Regions from separate parts of the Spirillospora sp. NPDC048819 genome, predicted to be linked through region 1. Evidence: riboswitches for the same ligand, from Rfam matches in the RefSeq annotation. Region 1 holds a riboswitch; the other holds the start of a gene.
What was found. A riboswitch is a leader RNA that binds a small molecule or an ion and turns the genes downstream of it on or off. The one in region 1 is predicted to bind glycine.
Positions count from the first base shown of each region.

Region 2: another riboswitch for glycine. It lies ahead of gcvT (glycine cleavage system aminomethyltransferase GcvT); the one in region 1 lies ahead of gcvP (aminomethyl-transferring glycine dehydrogenase).

Region 1 is NZ_JBEZGN010000043.1:3,005-11,321, reverse strand. Features, by position in the region: gene AB0C35_RS38835 (MerR family transcriptional regulator) at 1-137, shown strand, start outside; gene AB0C35_RS38830 (lysylphosphatidylglycerol synthase transmembrane domain-containing protein) at 146-2,635, opposite strand; glycine riboswitch at 2,903-2,997, shown strand; glycine riboswitch at 2,998-3,105, shown strand; gene gcvP (aminomethyl-transferring glycine dehydrogenase) at 3,167-6,043, shown strand; gene AB0C35_RS38820 (tetratricopeptide repeat protein) at 6,348-7,466, shown strand; gene AB0C35_RS38815 (PPOX class F420-dependent oxidoreductase) at 7,479-7,904, opposite strand; gene AB0C35_RS38810 (alpha/beta family hydrolase) at 7,955-8,317, shown strand, end outside.
Region 2 is NZ_JBEZGN010000035.1:92,396-100,712, reverse strand. Features, by position in the region: gene AB0C35_RS35265 (hypothetical protein) at 1-391, opposite strand, end outside; gene AB0C35_RS35260 (PLP-dependent cysteine synthase family protein) at 481-1,578, shown strand; gene AB0C35_RS35255 (site-2 protease family protein) at 1,568-2,866, opposite strand; gene AB0C35_RS35250 (hypothetical protein) at 3,109-3,444, shown strand; glycine riboswitch at 3,489-3,584, shown strand; gene gcvT (glycine cleavage system aminomethyltransferase GcvT) at 3,749-4,843, shown strand; gene gcvH (glycine cleavage system protein GcvH) at 4,861-5,250, shown strand; gene glyA (serine hydroxymethyltransferase) at 5,253-6,509, shown strand; gene AB0C35_RS35230 (L-serine ammonia-lyase) at 6,565-7,938, shown strand; gene AB0C35_RS35225 (hypothetical protein) at 7,967-8,317, opposite strand, start outside.

The DNA.
Region 1 (8,317 bases):
TCGGAAGGGTGTGGCAGGAGGTGGAGGGCAGCCTCGCGGAACTACCCGGTGAGCGCGCCGCCGCCGCCGACGACGACCCGTCAGAGCACCCCCACGACGAACTGGCCGGCCGGCGGCGCGCCCGCCGCACCGGCTGAGCGCGCGATCAGAGCGCCTCCCGCCGCTGCAGGTAGGTGAACGCGCCCCATCCCGGCATGACCGGCAGCCACAGCGTGAGAAGCCGGTAGAGCAGCACCGCCGACGTCGCCGTCTCCGCGGTGAGCCCCGAGATCGTCAGCGCCAGCGTCAGCGCCCCCTCGACGGCGCCGAGACCACCGGGCGTCGGCGCCGCCGACCCCACCGCGTTGGCGGTGAGGAAGACCACCACGACGGTCGTGAGGGGCAGCGAGCCGCCGAAGGCGCGGATCGAGGCGTCCAGGCAGAGCACGAACGCCGCCGTCAGCAGCAGCGTCCCGCCCACCCCCGTGAACAGCTTCCGCGGCGTCTGCAGGACGTCCACCAGCCGGGGCACCACACCGGAGAACATGCTCTTCAGCCGCGACGCGACCACGCGCCGGACCCGCGGGACGGTCATCGCCAGCCCCGCCACCAGCCCCAGCGACAGCACCGCGATGACGATCGTGCGGGACGGCGCGAGATCCTGTGTCGCCTTCGTCGTCGAGCCGGTGAGGAACCCGAAGAGGATCAGCAGCAGGATGTGCGTGACCAGTCCCATCAGCTGCGACGCGCCGACGCTCGCCACCGCCAGGCCCGGCCGCAGACCCGAGCGCTGCAGATAGCGGGTGTTGACGGCGACACCGCCCACGGCCGCCGGCGCCACCAGCTTCACGAACGACGCGGCGACCTGGACCAGCACCGTCCGCCCCAGCGGCAGCCGCTCCGGCACGAACCCCATCAGCATGAGCGCCGCGGCGACGTAGGTGAGGGCCGCCGCGCCCAGCGCGGCCAGGGCCCAGTGCCAGCTCGCCGCGGACGCCATGGTCGCCACGTCCAGGCTCGCCACCTGCGGGATGACGATGTAGGCCGCGATCGACAGCGCCACGATGCTGAAGATCGTCCGGGGCCGGAACCGCTCCAGCCTGGCCGGCGCGACCTCCGTCTCCGGCTTCAGCCGGACGATCTGCTCCCGGATGCGGGTCAGCAGGTCCCGGTCGCTCCGCAGCGCCGTCCGGGTCGTCCTCGACAGCGCCACCCGCTGCAGCAGCGGCACCGCGGCGGCCAGGGCCTCGCCGCCCAGCACCGACGCGGCGGTGCGGACCGCCCGCTCCGGCCCCGCCCGCAGCGCGAGCGTCGTCAGCAGCTGCGCCAGGTCGAGCCGCAGCGCCAGGTCGCCCGCCGCGGTCTCCCCGGACCGCAGGTCGGTGATGTAGGCGCGGCCGTCGGCGCCGACCACGATCGCCTCGTCCTGCAGCCGCCGGTGCGCCAGCCGGCCCGCCTGCAGTGAGCGGAACTGCCGCCACACGTCCGTCAGCAGCGCATCGGTGATGTCCTCGCCGGGGACGTCCGTGAGCCGCCGCCCCGGCACGTGCTCGAAGGCCAGCAGCGCCGCCTCCGTGCCGACCTCCGAGGTGCCGACCAGGCGGGGGGTCCGGGCGCCCGCGGCGTCCACCGCGTAGGCCATCAGCGACTCCTGCTCCAGTGACCTGCGCAGGGACCGCAGCGCCCGCCCGGTCGTCGTGGACCGCAGCCGCAGCAGCCGCCAGACGCGGTACAGCAGCCCCGCGGTCTGCTGGTCGCGGTCCAGGACGCGGAGTTCGAGGTCCCATTCGCCGCGGCCGCCGCGCCGCGCCGGGAGCCGCGCGGCGCCGCCGTCCCCCTCCCCGTCGACGGGGCAGGGGGCGAGGACGACGCCGTACCGTCGGGTCTCCTCCGCGCCGCCCGCCGGGTCGTCCAGGCGCGCGGCGCGCTTCGGGCGCAGCCCGAGCCGTTCGAGCGCCGCCACGACCGCCATGCCCGTGGGACGCGGGTTCGGCGTGCCGACCGCGTACAGGGTGCCGTGCCCGATGGCGCGGCCGAGGAAGAAGGTGGCCGCCAGCGCGGACACCGAGGCGTAGTTGGCGGTGAGGCCCGTCAGCGCCGCCAGCCCGATCATCGTCCAGGTCGCGGCCTGCCACCGGGCGCGCCCGGCCATCCCGACCGCGCTGACGAACGCGATCACGGGGGCGATGTCGGTGTGGATCGGGGCCGTCTCCGTGCCGCCCCAGATCAGCGAGTCCAGGACGCCGCCGGGCGCCGCCCGCACCACGAGGTCGTCCAGCCCGACCGTGATCCCGAACGCGATCATGGCGGCCAGCAGCGCGATCGCGACGCGCGTCCCGTCCTTGTGGAACAGCCGCTCGATGCCGAACGCGATCGGCACGGCCAGCACGCCGAAGCTGGAGATCAGCGTGGCCAGCGACAGCAGCATCCAGGGCGCGTGCGCGGTGCCCTCCTGGATGTCGGCGTGCAGGCCGTGCGTCGTCTCCTGCGCGAACGACACCAGCAGCATCACCGCCGCGAGGCCGGTCACCGACGCCGCGAACCTGATCGCGTCCGACGGGCGGCGGATCCGGTCCGGCTGGGCGGGCTCGTCGACGGGCACACCGGCCGCCTCGCCCTGCCGGGGACGCACCGTGTCGTCGTGGGTCTGCGTCACGCCGTACCGCCGCCCTGACCATCCGTCATCGTGATCAGCGTCCCAGAACCGGCGGCGCGCCGTCGAGCGGCCGGCGGCCGTCCGGCCGTCGCGTGTGCACCCGCAGCCCCATCTCCGTCCTGAGGCCCCGAGGCCCGTTACCTCCCAGGTCAGCCCTTCACATCCTACTCATTGGTAAAGCGGTTCGCCCGCAGGGGCGCCCGCGCCGGGCGGGGCGCGGCGATCGCGGCGCCCGGATTTGGGTAGGGTTCGTCCAGGACATGCCGTCGACCCTGTGCGGGAGAGACCCCACGCCGCCAGCGTGGGGCGCCGAAGGGGCAACCTCCCCGGAACCTCTCAGGCAAAAGGACCGCCGGGCGAGGCACCTCTGGAAAGCAGGCGTCGGTCCCCGCACGCGGGGAAGGGCGGCTCACCGAAGGGGAAACCCCGCCGCGCGGGTGAAGCTCTCAGGTGCCGATGACAGAGGGGGAGACCGGCCGCCGGCCCGCACCGGCGGCGGACCTGAGCATCGCAGCAGCCAGGAGGCTCTCCATGACCGCCCAGTTCTTCGCCCCCGTGGCCTCGCCGCAGCATCCCCGTTCCACGTTCGCCGACCGGCACGTCGGCCCTTCCCCGGACGACCAGGCCCGGATGCTCGCCGTCATCGGCTACTCCGGCATCGAGGCGCTCATCGACGACGCGGTGCCCGCGGCGATCCGCACGTCCCGGCCGCTGGACCTGCCGCCCGCGCTGAGCGAGACCGCCGCGCTGGACCGGCTCCGGGAACTCGCCGCCCGCAACACCGTGCTGACGTCCATGATCGGCCTCGGCTACCACGGCACGATCACCCCGGCCGTCATCCTGCGCAACGTCATGGAGAACCCCGGCTGGTACACCGCCTACACCCCGTACCAGCCGGAGATCTCCCAGGGGCGCCTCGAAGCCCTGCTGAACTTCCAGACCGTGGTCGCCGACCTGACGGGCCTGCCGGTCGCGAACGCGTCCATGCTGGACGAGGGCACCGCCGCCGCCGAGGCGATGGCCCTCGCCCACCGCGTCTCCAGGCGCAAGGAGCCCGGGACGTTCCTCGTCGACGCCGACGCCCTCCCGCAGACGATCGAGGTCGTGCGGACGCGGGCGGTCCCGCTCGGCATCGAGGTCGTCACCGCCGACCTGGCCGGCGGCCTGCCCGAGGGCGACTTCTTCGGGGTGCTGCTGCAGTACCCGGGCGCGTCCGGCGCCGTCCGCGACCTGGAACCGGTCATCGGGCAGGCGCACGACCGCGGCGCCAAGGTCGTCGTCGCCGCCGACCTGCTCGCGCTGACGCTGCTGCGTCCGCCGGGGGAGTCCGGCGCCGACATCGCCGTGGGCTCGACGCAGCGGTTCGGCGTCCCGTACGGCTTCGGCGGCCCGCACGCCGGCTACATGGCGGTCGGCGAGGGCATCCAGCGCCAGCTCCCCGGGCGGCTCGTCGGCGTGTCCGTCGACGCCGCCGGCGCCCCCGCGCACCGGCTCGCGCTGCAGACCCGCGAGCAGCACATCCGGCGCGAGAAGGCCACCAGCAACATCTGCACCGCGCAGGTCCTCCTCGCCGTCATGGCGAGCATGTACGCCGTCTACCACGGGCCCGAGGGGCTCGCCGCGATCGCCCAGCGGACCCACCGCCGCGCCGCCGAGATCGCCGCCGGGCTGCGCGCCGGCGGCGTGGAGATCGTCCACGACGCGTTCTTCGACACCGTCCTCGCCCGCGTCCCCGGCCGCGCCGCGGAGGTCGTCGCCGCGGCCCGCGAACGCGGGATCAACCTGCGGCCCGCGGACGCCGACCACGTGGGGATCGCCTGCGACGAGACGACGCTGCCCGGGCACGTCACCGCCGTCCTGGACGCGTTCGGCGTCCCGGCGGCCGGCGCCGCGGACGCGGCCGAGGCGTTCCCGGACGCGCTGCGCCGCGAGAGCCCCTACCTGACCCACCCGGTCTTCCACGCGCACCGCTCCGAGACCGCGATGCTGCGCTACCTGCGCAGGCTCCAGGACAAGGACATCGCGCTCGACCGGTCCATGATCCCGCTCGGCTCCTGCACGATGAAGCTGAACGCCACCGCCGAGATGGAGCCGGTCACCTGGCCGGAGTTCGCGGACATCCACCCGTTCGCCCCCGTCGACCAGGCCGCGGGCTACGTCGAGCTGATCGGCGAACTGGAGCGCGCGCTCGCCGAGATCACCGGGTACGCCGAGGTCTCCGTCCAGCCGAACGCCGGCTCGCAGGGGGAGCTCGCCGGCCTGCTCGCCATCCGCGGCTACCACGCCTCCCGCGGCGAGCGGCACCGGGACGTGTGCCTGATCCCGTCGTCCGCGCACGGCACCAACGCCGCCAGCGCCGTCATGGCCGGGATGCGCGTCGTCGTCGTGAAGTGCGACGAGGGCGGCAACGTCGCCCTCGACGACCTGCACGCCAAGATCGACGAGCATGGCGGCCGGCTCGCCGCGATCATGGTGACCTACCCCTCGACGCACGGCGTCTTCGAGGAGACGATCACCGACGTGTGCGCGGCCGTGCACGAGGCGGGCGGCCAGGTCTACGTGGACGGCGCCAACCTCAACGCGCTCGTCGGCCTCGCCCGCCCCGGCGAGTTCGGCTCGGACGTCTCGCACCTCAACCTGCACAAGACGTTCTGCATCCCGCACGGCGGCGGCGGCCCCGGCGTCGGCCCGATCGGCGTCCGCGAGCACCTGGCCCCCTTCCTGCCGAACCACCCGCTCCGCGCGGAGGCCGGCCCGGAGACGGGCGTCGGCCCCATCTCCGCGGCGCCGTGGGGCTCGGCGGGCATCCTGCCGATCTCGTGGGCGTACATCGCGATGATGGGCCCGGACGGCCTGCGCGCCGCCACCGAGGGCGCGATCGTCGGCGCCAACTACCTCGCCGCCCGCCTCGCGCCGCACTACCCGATCCTGTACACCGGCCGCAACGGCCTCGTCGCCCACGAGTGCATCGCCGACCTCCGCAAGATCACGAAGGAGACCGGGATCACCGCCGAGGACGTCGCCAAGCGCCTCATCGACTACGGCTTCCACGCCCCGACCCTGTCGTTCCCCGTCGCCGGCACCCTGATGATCGAACCGACCGAGTCCGAGGACCTCGCCGAACTCGACCGGTTCTGCGACGCCATGATCGAGATCCGCCGCGAGATCCGGCGCGTCGCCGACGGCGGCTACGACCGCGAGGACAACCCCCTCAAGAACGCCCCGCACACCGCCGCCTGCCTGGTCTCCGACGACTGGAAGCACGCCTACACCCGCCAGGAGGCCGCCTACCCCGTCCCCGCCCTCCGCGACGACAAGTACTGGCCGCCCGTCCGCCGCATCGACCAGGCCTACGGCGACCGCAACCTCATCTGCTCCTGCCCACCCCCCGACGCCTTCGAGGAGTGAACGCGGGTCTCCCAGGGGGGCGACCCCCTGGAACCCCCGTCACGAGCCGGTCGATCCTCACGCCACGGTTTCGCTTAGTTGTGACCCTGCAGGTCTGTGACGTGTCGCTGCGGTCGCCCGGCTCGTCGGGTCGTGCGACCTCCGGCGCCTGGGGCGCCTCCGGCCGCACGATCCGTGGTGTGGGAGGCGGGGGTCGGGGGGGAGCGGATGTGTGATCTTGGTGGGATTTCGGGTGTCGTCGCGAGACCTGGAAGGGGCGGATCGCTAGGCTTTCCGGCGACCCCGACCCCCAGAGGGCAGATCGATGAGCGAGTCACCGGAGCGTGTGTCCGACGACCCGGCGCAGTTGTGCGAGGAGGCGCGGAGCCTCGCCGAGAGCGGTGAGGCGGAGCGGGCGGCGCTGCTGTTCGGGAAGGTGCTCGCGCTCGGTGAGACGCCCTGCCGGGCGCAGGCGGCGCTGGGGCTGGCCGTCGTCCTCGACGATTCCGGCGACGTGGACGGGGCGCGGGAGGCGGACCGGGCCGCGATCGCCACCGGGGACCCCGAGTACGGGCCCCGCGCCGCCTACCATCTGGCCCTCACGCACGAGCGGGCCGGTGAGCACGGCAGGGCGGCGCCCGCCTGGCGGGTCGTGGTCGACTTCGGCAACGCCGCTTACCTTCCGCCCGCCCACCTGGCGCTCGCCAGGATCGCCGACGACGCCGGCGAGTTCGAGGAGGCGCGCGAGCACTGGGAGGCGGTGATCGGGACCGGTGACGCCGAGTACGGGCCGCCCGCCGCGCACGACCTGGCCCAGCGGCTGCTGGAGCGCGGCGACCCCGCGCGCGCCCAGCGGATCCTCGCCGCCGGGCTCAGGCTGATCGACCGGGGCACCGCCCCGTACGCCTACGCGCGGCTCGCCGTGGCGCTCGGCATCTCCTACCTCGATCAGGCGATCGGCGCGTTCGGCGCGGCGCTGGGGGAGGAGCCGCCCGACCCGGAGGTGGGGCCGCTGGCCACCGAGCTGCTGGCGCGGACGCTGCCGCTGCGGGGACGCGCCGCCGAGGCGGGCGAGGTGTGGCGGCGGGGGCTGGCCGACCCGGGCACCGCCGGGCAGGTCCGGGCGCGGCTGCGCCGCGACTTCGGCGACGGCGAGGAGGACGGCGACCCCGCCGACCTGTGGTGGGAGCCCGTCCTGGAGCAGGCCGTGTCGGACGGGACGCTCCCCGCGCTCACCGGTGAGGCGTTCGGCGCCCTCGACCACATGTACGCGCTGCTCGCCGTCCGGTACGCCGAGCGGCGGCCGGGCGAGACGCACGAGGTGCTCGGCAGGGCGGTGCGGGTCCCGAGCGACTACGCGTGGGGTCCGCTGCTGCACGAGAGCTTCGCCGAGCGGCTCCGCCTCGCCCTGGGCACGCCCGTCCCCGACTGGCCCGACGCGTGAACCGCGCGCCCGTCAGTGGGCGATGGCGCGTTCGGCGACGACCTTGGTGATGCGGGCGCGGACGAGGTACTCGGTGGGGACGGCGTTGCGGGCCCCGAACTCTTCGGCGCGTTCTTCGCCCATGTAGCGGCCGCCGATGGCGGTGGCCCAGCGGCGCATCTCCTCGAGGTCCTCGATGAGGGACGCCTCGGCCTGCATCAGGACGTAGGAGTACGGCGGCGTCTGGTCGTCCACGCAGATGGAGACGCGCGGGTCGCGGGCCAGGGCGCGGCCCTTGACGGTGTTGCGGGAGGTGTTGAACACCACGTCGTCGCCGTCGAGGACGAACCAGATCGGCGTGACGTGCGGCGCCCCGTCCTTACGGATGACGCCCGCCTTGCCGGTGCGGGTTCCCTCGGAGACGAAGGCGCGCCACTCACTGTCGGTCATCTTCTCCATAGGGAGAGTCTGCCGCAATGACCGTTCGGGCGGGCGGCTACCGTGGCGGCATGGAGATCGCGACCGTGCACGGGCCGGCGGAGGTGACGCTGGACGAGGTGGCCGATCCGGCGTTCCTGCTGGTGCTGACGCACGGGTCGAATGGGGGAGTGGACGCGCCCGACCTGCTGGCCGTGCGGGAGACCGCCCTCGGCCTGGGCGGCGCCGTCGCGCGGGTGATGCAGCCGTTCCGGCTCGCCGGGCGGCGCGCGCCGGGCCCCGCGGCCAAGCAGGACGAGGCGTGGCTGGAGATCGTCGGCGTGGTGCGGGACGGGTTCGGGGACGTCCCCCTGGTTCAGGGCGGACGGAGCAACGGCGCCCGGGTGGCGTGCAGGACGGCGGCCGCCGCCGGGGCGGCGGGCGTTCTGGCGCTG
Region 2 (8,317 bases), on a different contig from region 1:
CCGTCACCGCGATGGCGACGAAGACGGCGTCGACGGACGCGCGGCCCTTCTCCGTCCAGTAGACGTCGCTGAGGTGCAGGATCAGCGCGAACTCGTCCAGGACGAGGGCGGAGCCCATCCCGAACACGACGGCCGCCGCCAGGTCGAGGCCGACGAGCGCGTCGGGGACGGCGAGGCTCGCCACGCCGCCCGCCAGCATCAGCACGACGCCGAACACGACATGGTGGATGTGCACGTCGCCGGCGGTCACGTTCCGGAACCACCGCACGTTCGAGCGGATCAGCCGGACGTTCACCCGCGTCAGCACAAAAGTGATCATGAACGCGACGAAGAAACCGAACAGCGGCAGCCGCCCGGTCTCCACGATGCGCGCGTCGAACATCTCGATCATCTGCCCCCCGCAGCCTCCATCATGCCCGGTGACATGCACGGATATCGTGGGACGCGGCCGATCAGCGACGATCCGAGGAGAAACCCGCCGTGACCCGCATCGAGGACCGTTGCGACCCCGGGTACCGGGCGTGGATTTCCGAGGCCGTCCGGCTCGTCGACGCCGACGCCAACCGCAGCGCCGACACGCACCTGCACGTGTTCCCGCTGCCGCCGGAGTGGGGCATCGACCTGTATCTGAAGGACGAGTCCGTCCACCCCACCGGTTCCCTCAAACACCGGCTCGCGCGGTCGCTGTTCCTGTACGGGCTGGCGAACGGCTGGATCCGCGCCGACACGACGATCATCGAGGCGTCCAGCGGGTCGACGGCGGTGTCGGAGGCGTACTTCGCGCGGCTGCTCGGGCTGCCGTTCGTCGCGGTGATGCCGGCGTCCACCAGCCCGGAGAAGATCCAGCTCATCGAGTTCCACGGCGGCCGCTGCCATCTGGTGGACGACCCGTCGTCGATCTACGACGAGTCGCGGCGGCTCGCGGCCGAGTGCGGCGGGCACTTCATGGACCAGTTCACCTACGCCGAGCGGGCCACGGACTGGCGCGGCAACAACAACATCGCCGAGTCGATCTTCGAGCAGATGCGGCTGGAGCGGTTCCCCGAGCCGTCCTGGGTGGTGGTCGGCGCGGGCACCGGCGGGACGTCCGCGACGATCGGCCGGTACGCGCGGTACCGGCGGTTCCAGACGCGGCTCGCGGTCGTCGACCCGGAGGGGTCGGCGTTCTTCGGCTCGTTCGCCGACGGGGACCCGGAGCGGACGGCGGCGGGCTCGCGGATCGAGGGCATCGGGCGTCCCCGCGTCGAGCCGTCCTTCCTGCCGACGGTCATCGACCGGATGATCCGGGTGCCGGACGCGGCGTCCGTCGCGGCGATGCGCTGGACGAGCGAGGTCACCGGCCGCGACGTCGGCGGCTCGACCGGCACCAACATGTGGGGCGCGGCGGTGCTGATCGCGCAGATGCGGGCGAACGGGGAGCGCGGCAGCGTCGTCACGCTGATCTGCGACGGCGCCGAACGCTACACCGGGACCTACGGGTCGGACGCGTGGCTGGCCGAGCAGGGCCTGGACATAGAGCCCTACCTCGCCGCGCTGGACGGCTTCCTGAAGACCGGCGCGTTGCCCGCTAACCCGTGAACCGGACGGGGTTGACGAGGTCGGCGTAGATGAGCAGCCCGCCCATGACGATCAGGACGGCCGCCATCACATAGGTCACCGGCAACGCCTTGGCGACGTCCACATAGCCGGGGTCGGGCCTGCGGAAGAGCTTGGCGAACGCCTTCTTGATCGCCTCCAGGAGGGCGCCGGCGATGTGCCCGCCGTCCAGCGGCAGCAGCGGGACGAGGTTGAACATCCCGACCGCGAGGTTCAGCGACCCGAGCAGCATCACGAAGTAGGAGACCTTCTCGGCGCCGGTGAGGGTGTCGGACGCGGCCACGTCCCCGCCGATCCGGCTGACGCCGACGACCCCGATCGGCCCGTTCGGGTCGCGCTTCTCCCCGCCGAACGCCGCCTCCCAGATGCCGACCATCTTCTCCGGCATCCGCACCAGCGCTCCCGCGGTGCGGGCGGTCAGGTCGCCCATCGTGCTCGCGACCGCGCCGGGGCCCTGCCGCTCGACGGCGCTGGTCGGCGTGATGCCGAGGAACCCGACCTCGACGATCCGTTCCCGGTCCTCCAGGTGGTACATCTGGTTGCGGGTGATCGGGACGTTGAGCTTCACGTCCTGCCCGCCGCGTTCGACGGTCATCGGCACGGTCTGGCCGCCCGCCCCGCGGATCAGCTCCTGCAGCTCCCGGTAGTCGTCGATCTTCTTGCCGTCGAACACGACGATCTGGTCACCGGCCTGCAGCCCGACCTGCTTCGCCGGGGTCGGCGCGGCGTTCGCCGGGCACTCGGTGAGCTCGGACTGGCTCGCCGGCACCATGCACTGGGCGACCTCCCGGATCACCGGCTGCGGCTGGTTCGTGCCGATGCCCATCAGCAGGATCGCGAAGAAGACCACCGCCAGCAGCAGGTTCATCGCGGGCCCGCCGGACATGATCAGCAGCTTCTGCCACCACTTCTTGCCGTAGAAGACGCGGTCCTCGTCGCCCGGCCGGACCTCCTCCAGCGCCACCCCGCGCGCGGACTCGATGAGCCCCTGGAACGGGCCGGTGCTGGCCTGCCGGATCGTGCCCGGGGCGTCTCCTTTGCGCGGTGGCAGCATCCCGATCATCCGGATGTAGCCGCCGAGCGGAATCCATTTGATCCCGTACTCGGTCTCGCCGCGGCGCCACGACCACATCGTGGGCCCGAACCCGACCATGAACTGGGTGGTCCGCACCTTGAACAGCTTGGCGAACGAGAAGTGCCCGAGCTCGTGCAGCGCGATGGACACCAGCAGGCCGAAGAACAGAATCAACGCTCCAGCCAGGTATGCCATGCGGCTAGCCCCTCCGGTTCATGCACCCCGCTCACCGGGGGGTGGTCAACAGCAACCAACTCAGAGTACGTCACAGGCTCCGATTTGGTTGAACCACCGCGCAAGGCTGCCGGGGCCATTCGCGACCCCGTTTTGAGGTGTGCTGCTAAGCGGGGCGCCCGGGATTGGCACACTCCGCGCTATTCCCGGGACGCTTCGCCTGCGACCATGGCGCCCCCACCCCGGTGCACGGAGGTTCTGCCTTGAAGCGCGGTCATATAGCGGTCCTGGCGTTGGTGCTCGCTCTCGGCGCAGGCGGATGCGGCGGCTCCGACGACGGCGGTGGCGGGGCCGCGGAGACGTCGCCGCCCGCGCCGTCGTCCGCTTCGTCCGGTCAGGGGAACACGGTCCTGCCGTCGCCGCCCCCGCAGTCGGAGGCGGCCAAGGCGTTCAGCGACTGCATGCGCAAGCAGGGGGTGGAGCTGCCGAGCCCGCACCCGACGTCCACCCCGACCGAGCAGGACATCAAGAAGCGGATGACGGCCCTGCGCACGTGCATGAAGGCGCTGTCGGAATCCCCGCCCACGGCGCCGCGCTGACCCTCGCGGCGTCGGGGGCGATGCCCTAGGATGCTGGACGCCGATGATCCCGTGCGGGAGAGTCCCTCGCAGCCGGCCAGGGACGCCGAAGGAGCAAATCCTCCCCGGAACCTCTCAGGCCCATGGACCGCACGGGTACGGCGACCTCTGGAAAGCGGGGACCCGGTCCCCCGCCGAAGGTGAAAGCCCGCCCCGGTGGCGGGTGAATCTCTCAGGCGCCGATGACAGAGGGGGAGGCACCGAACCGCCCGGTGCGCGAGTGGGACGATGGACCACACGCGCCCGTGACGAAGGAGCCGATCCGATGTCCGCCGAACCGACCGCGAAGAAGACGCCGCTGTACGACGTCCACCAGGACCTCGGCGCGAACCTCGTCGACTTCGCCGGCCACCTGATGCCGCTGCGCTACGCGAGCGAGACCGCCGAGCACCAGGCCGTCCGCACCGGAGCGGGGCTGTTCGACCTGTCGCACATGGGGGAGATCTTCGTCTCCGGGCCGGGGGCGGGCGCGGCGCTCGACTTCGCGCTGGTCGGCAACCTCGCGTCGATGCCGGTGGGCAAGGCCCGCTACACGATGGTCTGCGGGCAGGACGGCGGCGTCCTCGACGACGTGATCGTCTACCGGCTCGCCGACGCCACCTGGATGGTCGTCGCGAACGCCGCCAACACCGATGTCGTGCGGGAGGCGCTGACCGAACGGGCCGCGGCCTTCGAGGCGGCCGTCGAGGACCGCTCCGGCGCCTACGGCCTGATCGCGCTGCAGGGTCCCCGTTCCCAGGAAATTCTCGAAGGGTTCACCGACGCGGCCGTCGGCGACCTCAAGTACTACGCGGTCCTCGCCGGGCGGGTCGCGGGCGTCGACGCCCTCATCGCCCGCACCGGGTACACCGGCGAGGACGGCTTCGAGCTGTTCGTCGACGCGTCCGACGCCGTCGCGGTGTGGAAGGCGCTCGCCGGGGTGGACGGCGTCGTCCCCGCCGGGCTGGCCGCGCGCGACTCGCTGCGTCTCGAAGCGGGCATGCCGCTGTACGGCAACGAGCTGACCGCCGAGACCACGCCGTTCGAGGCGGGCCTCGGCCGGATCGTGAAGCTGGACAAGGCGGGCGACTTCGTCGGGAAGACCGCCCTGGCGGCGCAGGCGCAGACCCCGCCGGGCCGTAGGCTCGTGGGACTTGTCGCGCGCGGGCGTCGCGCGCCGCGCAAGGGGTATCAGGTCGTCACGTCCGGCGGCACGCCGTGCGGGATCGTGACGAGCGGCGCCCCGTCGCCCACACTGGGCACGCCGATCGCCTTGGCGTACCTCGACAGCGGCGTCGAGGAGACGGACCTCGCGGTGGACGTCCGCGGCCGGCAGGAGCCGGTGGACGTGGTGTCCCTGCCGTTCTACAAGCGTTCCTGAGAGAGAAAGAAGTGATCGTGAGCGTTCCGGAGCAGCTCCGCTACAGCGAAGAGCACGAGTGGGTGTCCGGCCTCGGTGGCGAGGACGGCATCGTCACCATCGGCATCACCGCGCACGCCGCCGACGCCCTCGGGGAGATCGTCTACCTCGAGCTGCAGCCGTCCGAGGGCGACGCCGTCGAGGCGGGCGAGCCCTGCGGCGAGATCGAGTCGACCAAGTCCGTCAGCGACATCTACTCCCCCGTCAGCGGCGAGATCACCGCGATCAACGGCTCGGTGGTGGACGAGCCCAAGGTCATCAACGACGACCCGTACGGCGAGGGCTGGATCTTCAAGGTCCGCATCTCCGAGGAGCCGGGCGACCTGCTCGACTCCGCCGCCTACGACAAGCTGATCGAGGAGAGCTGATCTTGAGCCTGAACGATTCGCTCGCCACGGCCGACCCGGAGGTCGCCGCGGCCGTCGCCGCCGAGCTCAGGCGGCAGCAGTCCACCCTCGAGATGATCGCCTCGGAGAACTTCGCGCCGGTCTCCGTCCTGGAGGCGCAGGGCTCCGTCCTCACCAACAAGTACGCCGAGGGCTACCCCGGCCGGCGCTACTACGGCGGCTGCGAGCACGTCGACGTCACCGAGCAGCTCGCCATCGACCGCGCCAAGTCGCTGTTCGGCGCCGAGCACGCGAACGTCCAGCCGCACAGCGGCGCGCAGGCCAACACGGCCGTGTACTTCGCGATGCTCCAGCACGGCGACACGATCCTCGGCCTCGACCTCGCGCACGGCGGGCACCTCACCCACGGGATGCGGCTGAACTACTCCGGCAAGACGCTGAACGTGGTGCCCTACCACGTCCGCGCGGAGGACGGCCTGGTCGACATGGACGAGGTGGCGTCCCTCGCGGCCGAGCACCGTCCCAAGATGATCGTGGCGGGCTGGTCGGCGTATCCGCGGCAGCTCGACTTCCCCGCGTTCCGGGAGATCGCGGACGCGTGCGGTGCCCTTCTCATGGTCGACATGGCGCACTTCGCCGGCCTCGTCGCCGCGGGGCTGCACCCGTCGCCCGTCCCGTACGCGGACATCGTCACGACCACCACGCACAAGACGCTCGGCGGCCCCCGCGGCGGCCTGATCCTCGCCCGCGAGGAGTACGGCAAGAAGATCAACTCCGCGGTGTTCCCCGGCATGCAGGGCGGCCCGCTGGAGCATGTGATCGCCGCCAAGGCCGTCGCCCTCAAGATCGCCGCCTCGGACGAGTTCCGCGCCCGCCAGTCCCTCACCGTCGAAGGGGCCAAGCTCCTCGCAGAACGCCTGCTCGCCGAGGACTCCGCCAAGGCCGGCGTGCGGGTCCTGACCGGCGGCACGGACGTCCACCTCGTCCTCGTCGACCTCGTGGACTCCGACCTCACCGGCCGCGACGCCGAGGACCGCCTCCACGGCATCGGCATCACCGTCAACCGCAACGCCGTCCCGAACGACCCGCGTCCGCCGATGGTCACCTCGGGCCTGCGGATCGGCACGCCCGCCCTCGCCACCCGCGGCTTCACCACCGCCGACTTCGCCGAGGTCGCCGACATCATCGCGCTGGCCCTCCAGCCCGACTTCGACCGCGACGCCCTGTCGGCGCGCGTGAAGGCCCTCGCCGACGAGCATCCCCTGTACCCGAACCTGTGACGTCGCCGCGCCCCCTGCCACCCCGGGAGGGGGCGCAAGCTACAACGGAGTAGCAATGGCCATCAGCGTTTTCGACCTGTTCAAAATCGGGATCGGCCCGTCCTCGTCCCACACCGGCGGCCCGATGGCCGCCGCACACCGCTTCGCCCGCGGCCTGCACCAGGACGGACTGCTGGAGAAGACCGCGTCCGTCCAGGCCGTCCTCTACGGTTCCCTGGGCCTCACCGGAAAGGGCCACGGCAGCGACAAGGCCGTCATCCTCGGCCTCGAAGGCGACAAACCCGAACTCGTCGACGTCGACGGGATGGACGACCGCCTTGCAAGAATCCGCGAACGCGGAGTTCTGCGCCTCTTCAACGACCACGAAATCCCCTTCGTGGTCAACGAACACCTCGTCTTCGAGCGCAAGAAATCGCTGCCCGGCCACCCCAACGGCATGTGCTTCACGGCCCTCGACTCCTCGGGCGGCGAACTGCGCACAAAGGTCTACTACTCCGTCGGCGGCGGCTTCATCGTGGACGAGAACGCCACCGGCGCCGACCGCATAAAACCCGACGACACCACCCTCCCCCACCCCTTCGACACGGCCGCCGAACTCCTCGAACGCTGCCGGGAGACGGGCCTGTCGATCTCCGCCCTCATGCTGGAGAACGAAAAGGCGTTCGGCCGGACGTCCCGGCAGATCCACGACGACCTCCTGAACCTCTGGCAGGTGATGCGCGCCTGCGTGACCCGCGGCTGCACCTGCGAGGGCCTCCTGCCCGGCGGCCTGAAGGTACGCCGCCGCGCACCCCAGCTGCACCGCCAGCTCACGACCGAGAAGGCGTCCGACCCGCTCCACGCGATGGACTGGGTCACCCTTTTCGCGCTGGCCGTCAACGAGGAGAACGCCGCCGGCGGCCGCGTCGTCACCGCCCCCACCAACGGCGCCGCCGGCATCGTCCCGGCCGTCCTGCACTACTACGACCGCTTCGTCCCCGGCTGCGACGACGACGGCATCGTCCGGTTCCTCCTGACCGCCGGCGCGATCGGCGTCCTGTTCAAGCAGAACGCCTCCATCTCCGGCGCCGAGGTCGGCTGCCAGGGCGAGGTCGGCTCCGCCTGCTCCATGGCCGCCGCCGGCCTCACCGAGGTCCTCGGCGGCACCCCCGAGCAGGTCGAGAACGCCGCCGAGATCGGCATCGAGCACAACCTCGGCCTCACCTGCGACCCCGTCGGCGGCCTCGTCCAGGTCCCCTGCATCGAACGCAACGCCGTCGGCGCCATCAAGGCCATCAGCGCCGCCCGCATCTCCCTCCGCGGCGACGGCCGCCACTTCGTCTCCCTGGACAAGGCGATCAAAACCATGCGCGACACCGGCCGCGACATGCTCGACAAGTACAAGGAGACGTCCCGAGGCGGCCTCGCCGTCAACGTCATCGAATGCTGACCGGCGGAGGCCGGTTGCGTGCGGCTCGCTACCGGTAGCCGCGTTTGAGCAGGTATTTTGCCCCTGCCTCGAAGCCCTCGGGGCTGAGCACCTCGAACCCGAAGGCGTCGGCGAGCCTGTCGGTGACGTTGAAGGCGGCGCAGACCGCCAGCGCGTCCTTGACCTGCTGGGGTGAGACACCGGCGGCGAGCACCTCCCGCATGTCCTCGGCGCCGACCTTTCCCTCCCGGGTCAGCTTGCCGAGCATCCGCAGCGTCGCCCGCAGCGGCTCCTCGACGGGCGCGGATTCGAGGTCGGCCAGCACCGCCGCGACCCGCGGCCCGTCCTGGTACGCCTGGCTCGCGGTCGCGGTGTGCGCGCGGATGCAGAACGCGGTCTC